DNA from 2 places in the Effusibacillus consociatus genome. Region 1 is predicted to be linked to the other one. Evidence: riboswitches for the same ligand, from Rfam matches in the RefSeq annotation. Region 1 holds a riboswitch; the other holds the start of a gene.
The links. A riboswitch is a leader RNA that binds a small molecule or an ion and turns the genes downstream of it on or off. The one in region 1 is predicted to bind glycine.
Positions count from the first base shown of each region.

Region 2: linked by a shared signal. The riboswitch ahead of gcvT (glycine cleavage system aminomethyltransferase GcvT) and the one ahead of ACFO8Q_RS18590 (ACT domain-containing protein) in region 1 are both predicted to bind glycine.

Region 1 covers NZ_JBHSHC010000128.1:13,665-17,058, forward strand. The annotation lists gene sdaAA (L-serine ammonia-lyase, iron-sulfur-dependent, subunit alpha) at 1-414, opposite strand, end outside; gene ACFO8Q_RS18585 (serine dehydratase beta chain) at 431-931, opposite strand; glycine riboswitch at 1,152-1,255, opposite strand; glycine riboswitch at 1,455-1,542, shown strand; gene ACFO8Q_RS18590 (ACT domain-containing protein) at 1,646-1,921, shown strand; gene ACFO8Q_RS18595 (PFL family protein) at 1,935-3,299, shown strand; gene ACFO8Q_RS18600 (DUF1450 domain-containing protein) at 3,359-3,394, shown strand, end outside.
Region 2 covers NZ_JBHSHC010000119.1:16,686-20,079, reverse strand. The annotation lists gene gcvPA (aminomethyl-transferring glycine dehydrogenase subunit GcvPA) at 1-110, opposite strand, end outside; gene gcvT (glycine cleavage system aminomethyltransferase GcvT) at 150-1,247, opposite strand; glycine riboswitch at 1,435-1,535, opposite strand; gene ACFO8Q_RS17375 (DEAD/DEAH box helicase) at 1,606-3,321, shown strand; gene ACFO8Q_RS17370 (YqhG family protein) at 3,314-3,394, shown strand, end outside.

The sequences.
Region 1 (3,394 bases):
GTAAGAGAGTCCGGCATTCTCACGCAGGGAGAACAGACATCCGGGAAGAATCCCCGCTGCTCCGGCGGTCGGAGTCGCAACGATTACCCCCATTCGGGCATTGGTTTCGGAAGTGGCAAACGAGAAACGCATCGCATCGACAATAAAGCTTCCCGAAAGGTACTCGCCTTTGTCCTTATAATGTCCCATCAGGCAGGCATCTCCGCCGGAGATTCCGCTTGGCGCCGTTGATCGGTCCGACACTCCTGCATCAACAGCGTCCTTCATTTTCATCAGACGCTGCTTCATCATTTCGATTATGGTTGCCTTGGAGCGGCCTGTCTTGCTTGCTTCCACATCGAGCATGACTTCGGCAATGCTCCTTTTTTTCCGTTCGCAGTGATCCAGGAGCTCCGCCATCGACTTAAAATCCATGCTGTATTCACCTACCTCACCTGAAATGTATCTTGCGTGTTAGATTTCCCTTGTGAAGAACAACTGAACGGGGCGCATTCAAAGGAATGTCAACCTGAATTTCATCAATCAAGAACACCTTGGAGAGTCCTCCCCCCAGGGATACACCCCCCACCACGACAGACTCTTTCCCCTTTTCCGCCCGGATGAGAACGGTGTTGGGATGGTCAAAATAGGGGCATTCTTCTTCCAGCCTGAACATCATCTTCATGCCATGCTCCTCAGCCAACTCCAACGCCTGTTTGATTCTCAAATCATCGGTGCCCATCCCCAACAATCCGCCAATAATTGCTTTATCCGTGCCATGTCCTCTGTAGGTTTGAGAAAAAGAGCCGAAGAATGTAATTTCTACCCGATCCGGTACTCCATTCAGAATCTGATATACAAAATTTCCAATCGTTACCGCACCGGCGGTATGAGAACTCGACGGGCCTACCATTATTGGACCAATAATGTCGAAACAACTGTTGTATTCCATACCAACACCCCTCCAGAACGACGCAGGATTTTAAATATCGACTAAAGAAAAGAAGGACAGAATAAGGGTAGAATGATCTACCCTCTCTGTCCTTCAAAATACAACAAGGACAGGAAAGGGTAGAGTTTCTACCCTTCTCTGTCCTTTTACCGGAAAGTTTAACTCCCTTCGTCTTCCGGGAGTTTTCCCCTTTGGTGGCTCATGGCTCTCTCCAGAGTGGCGTCCCGCTGCAGTCCTCTTTACCTGAGAGATTGGTCCCAAGGAATTTTTGGGACTTGCCCCTTCGGTGCCGAACGGTTGTTCGGTCTCTCCCACAGCAGTCATCCGCACCTATTCAGTTCCGTGAAATCTCATTCGTGTTGATTTGCTTTTATTATATCCCAACCGGTAAAAATTGAAAATATGATTTTCCGCCCATTCTAAGGGAATAAGATTTGATTGACGGACAGCAAAGAGACTGGTAGTATGCAATCAGGTCGGATGAACGTTTCGGAAATACCGCACATTTCGGTCAACCGTTACGGGACGAACCTCTGGAGAGACCCTGCTCAGGGCGCCGAAGGGGCAAGCGATTACGCGAAACTCTCAGGCAAAAGGACAGAGGAGTGCACGGACTTCAGTCGTCTTCTGCAGACGTTTTCTATTCGTGGCTTCTTTGACCATTCGCTTGAATGGTCTTTTTTTCATAACAAGCACATGATAAGGAGAGACACCATGGAACAACGAGCATTGATCACAGTTGTAGGGATTGACCGAATCGGTATTATTGCCGGGGTTACCCAAACATTGGCCACCAATAAGGTCAACATTCTTGATATCCGGCAGACAATTGTCGGGGAATTCTTTACGATGATCCTGGTAGCCGATCTGAAGCAATCGGTTTGTTCGATTCAGGAACTGCAATCGATTCTGGATGAAGTAGGCCTTGGGCTTGGTGTTAAAATTACCGTGCAGAGCGAAGAGTTGTTCCGCTCGATGCACCGGATTTAAGCGGGGTGAGAGCATGAGCTATACGGAACAGGAAGTACTGGAAACCATTCGCATGGTCGAAACGGAGCATCTTGATATTCGAACTGTCACCATGGGAATTCACCTCGATGATTGCCGTGCCGATACATTAACTGCGACAAAAAACCGGGTGCGGGACAAGATTCTTCGATATGCATCCCGTCTGGTTCCAGTCGTTCAAAGCATTGAACGAGAGATTGGAATACCGGTGGTAAACAAGAGAATTTCGGTCACTCCAATCGCCCACGCACTCCCCGGTTTTGATAAGGATGGCTATGTTGAAATCGCCATGCAATTGGATGAATCGGCCGCAGAGCTGGGAGTCGATTTTCTGGGTGGGTACTCGGCCCTTGTTCACAAAGGAATGACTCCTTCTGCCCAGGCGTTGATCCAATCACTGCCCGATGCCCTCTCCAGGACAAATCGGGTCTGTTCCTCCGTATCCGTCGCGTCCACCAAAGCGGGGATCAACATGGACGCAGTGTACCTGATGGGACGAACTATCAAAGACGTCGCAGAACAGACTTCCGATCGAAGCGGAATTGGAGCCGCCAAGCTGGTTGTGTTCTGCAATCCGGTCGAGGATAACCCTTTTATGGCGGGTGCCTTTCATGGGTTCGGGGAGCCTGATGCTGTCATCAACGTGGGAGTCAGCGGTCCGGGAGTTGTCCTATCCGCTTTGAAACGGTTGGAAAATGGCGCCGATTTTGGCACGATAGCGGAAACGATCAAACGCACCGCATTCAAGATCACCCGTGTGGGAGAATTGGCAGGCCGAAAAGCGGCTGCAGAACTCGGCGTACCTTTCGGCATCATTGACCTTTCCCTCGCTCCGACAAACGCCATGGGCGACAGTGTTGCACAGATCTTGGAGGCTATGGGATTGGAACGATGCGGTACACATGGCACAACTGCCGCATTGGCTCTGCTGAACGATGCGGTGAAAAAAGGCGGCGCGATGGCTACTTCGTACCCAGGCGGACTATCTGGAGCATTTATCCCGGTGTCCGAGGACAATGGAATGATTGCGGCAGTCGAAGCCGGAGCGTTGAGTCTTTCCAAGCTCGAAGCGATGACCTGCGTCTGTTCGGTGGGACTTGACATGATAGCCGTTCCCGGCGACACGACTGCCGAAACGCTGTCCGGTTTGATTGCCGATGAGATGGCAATCGGGATGATCAACAAAAAAACAACGGCCGTTCGCGTGATTCCTGTTCCCGGTGCCACAGCTGGTCAAATGGTAGAGTTTGGCGGATTATTGGGAAGGGCTCCTGTGATGGAAATGATCCCGTTCTCCTCACAAGGGTTTGCAAGGCGGGGAGGGCGTATTCCGGCCCCCATACAATCGCTGACCAATTAAGTAATCAAGCACACAACCTGCTGACGCTGACCAACGAAGGAATCAAATGGGATGGGGGTATGCAGCGGATGATCATTGAGGTTTGCGAAACGAAC
Region 2 (3,394 bases), on a different contig from region 1:
ACCGACTCGGGAATATCAGAAAACAGGTCTTCCACATTTTGAAGCCCCAGTGAATCGAGCATCGTCTTGCGGTCTGCTTCTGTGTTGGGGATATAGCTGTGCTTTTTCAATGTTTCGCCTCCAAAACTCCTTAATTTGTTTGAGGTTATTTACTTTGCTCTTTTATAAAATGGGGTCTTGACAATTACGCCTTTCACCGGTTTATTTCGGATAATGACGTCAAGCTCCTGACCGATTTTTGCATAGTCAGATTCGATCAATGCAAGTCCGATATTTTTCTTTACGGTCGGCCCCATGGTACCTGTTGTAACTTCACCAATCTTCCGCCCGTCAACCTGCACTTCATAGTGTGTGCGCGGAATGCCCCGCTCGATCATTTCGAAGCCTACAAGTTTGCGCTTCGGTCCTTCTTCTTTTTGCTTGGCCAACGCATCCCGGCCTATAAAGCCGCCCTTGTCGAGCTTCACAAACATTCCGAGACCCGCTTCCAACGGCGAAATGGACGAACTGATTTCCTGCCCGTAGAGAGGCAATCTTGCTTCAAACCGCAACGTGTCACGGGCTCCCAGACCCACAGGGACAATTTCTTCTGCTTTTCCTGCATTCAGAATGGCTTTCCAGAGATCTGCCGCATGTTCAGCATCGACATAGATTTCAAACCCGTCCTCGCCGGTATATCCGGTTCGGGATACGAGACATTTGTACCCTGCTGCGGTCACGTCCTGGGCAAACCAATAGTATTTGACCGTTGATAGGTCATAATCGGTCAGCTTTTGAAGGATCGATTCCGAAAGGGGACCTTGCAGCGCGAGTTGGGCTATCTGCTCCGACAGATTCGTGATCTCGACGTTTCCCGATGCGTTTTGCTTGACCCATTCAAAATCTTTCTCAATATTAGCCGCGTTCACGACCAGCAGATAATGGTCAGTGCCGAGCCGGTAGACCAGAAGATCATCCACACACCCTCCATCCGGATAGCACATAGGAGAGTATAATGCCTGGCCAATCTCAATTTTGGACGCGTCATTGGTAATCCAATTTTGGATATTGGACAATGCATCCGGACCTTTTACTTCAATTTCCCCCATGTGGGACACGTCAAACAGTCCCGCCCGGGTGCGAACCGCTTCATGCTCCTGCAAAATGCCGGAAAATTGAACCGGGAGTTCCCACCCCCCGAAGTCGATCGTTTTTCCGCCATACTCCGCATATACAGGAAACAACGGTGTACGTTTTAACTCTGCCATCATTCAACCCCCTAAAAAATCTTCCGAAAAATTGTTTTTCCAAAGTATGTTTCCCTTTTTTGGGCAAGAAAAAAGAGACACTTAGGGAAAATTTCCCCTAGTGTCTCTGTCCCCGCTACCTGAGAGTTCCCTTCAATTGAAGTTGCCCCTTGGGTGGCCTATGTAATCCGGCTCTCTCCAGAGTTGCGTCCTGATTGCGGTACTTCTGCCTGAGAGATTCATGGAGATTCGGGCAACCCCCACTTGCTCCTTCGGCGACGAAATGTCGTTCTCTCCCGCAACAATCATCCGCGCGTATAAAATTCCAAAAACTAGCACACTCTATTGCAGCATTATTATACCACAAGGGGTGAACTCCTTGAAACTGGATTCTTTAACGAACCCTCCGATCCATGAGGCACCGGAGTGCACCATAGATGATAATCTGTTCCAACAGTTCCTGGAAAGAGTAGAAAACGAAAATTGGAATCACTGGACCCTGTTCCAATTGATAAGGGAAGCCGAGGAAACAAAGGTGGCTCCTACCTTTGACCAATTGCTTTGCCTCGAGCACATTCCCGCGGTCGTCCCCTACCCGCATCAAGTGGCAACAGCCAAACGGGTACTCAATGAATTACAGGGTCGCGCCATACTCGCAGATGAAGTCGGCTTGGGAAAAACGATCGAAGCCGGTTTGATCATGAAGGAATATATCATGAGAGGTTTGGTAAAAAAGACTCTGATTCTCGTGCCCGCTTCTCTTGTTCTGCAATGGACCCGGGAGTTAAATGAAAAGTTCAATATAAAAGCGGCAGCCCAACGCAAAGAATGGTGTTGGACAACCTATGACGTAGTAGTAGCCTCAATCGACACAACCAAGCGAGATCCGCATCGGAGCATTGTCCTGGAACAGGATTGGGACCTGGTAATCGTTGATGAGGCCCACAAGCTCAAAAATCGGAAAACGAAAAACTGGGAACTGATCAATCAATTAAGAAAGAAATACTTATTGTTACTGACCGCAACTCCGATACAGAATGATATGAAGGAATTGTACAACCTGATTACTCTGTTAAAACCGGGGCAACTGGGAAGCGCCCAGCACTTTACATCCACCTTCATGGAAGAGAAACGCAAACCCAAAAACCCCGGTGAATTAAAAGATGCTTTGTCGCAGGTGATGATTCGAAACAAGCGCAGTGAAGGGGGCGTTTTTTTCACCCAACGAAAAGTGACTTCCATTCCGCTTGAACTCTCGCCGAAGGAACGCGAATTATACGATGCCGTTTCGTATTTTGTGAGAGAAGAATATTTGAAACGGCGGGCAGAACGAGGCAATGTCCTGCCGCTGATCACCCTGCAAAGGGAGATCTGTTCCACCCCTTATGCCGCAATGCCGACACTTGAAAGAATGCATAAGGACCCCAAAACATCCGACTCTTTAAAGACAAGAATCGAACAGCTGTATAAAATGTGCGGAGAAATCCCGCTCGAAGAATACACAAAAGGAAAAACCGTAATCGACATTGTGAGATCCTGCAATGACAAAGTGATTATCTTTACCGAATATCGGGCCACCCAGGAATATCTCATCTACATGCTCGAACAAGCGGGCATCCGGGCGATTCCGTTTCGGGGCGGTTTTAAAAGAAGCAAGAAAGATTGGATGCAGGATCTTTTTGAAAAAAGGGCTCAGGTGATGGTAGCAACGGAAGCCGGCGGTGAGGGGATCAACCTGCAATTTTGCAACCAGGTGATCAACTTCGACCTGCCTTGGAATCCGATGCGCATCGAGCAGCGGATTGGACGGGTTCACCGTCTGGGCCAGGAACGGGACGTATTTATCTATAATATGGCCACACGCGGTACGATTGAAGAACACATTGTGGATTTGCTGCAGGAAAAGATCCGTATGTTTGAGATGGTCATCGGAGAATTGGATATGATCATCGGCAAGCTGAAAATGAACAAAACACTCGAGAACGATATCATGGAATGGTTTGTCGAGTCCAGTTCGAAAGAAGATCTTGCCTCGCGTTTTGACCAGCTGGGACAGAAAATGATCGAAGCTCTAAGGGAGGAACAAGATGAATAAGGAGCAGATTCAATCCTACTGCAGACGATATTTCCAGGCGACCAACACCCCGATCCTTCGGGACGAGCCAAAT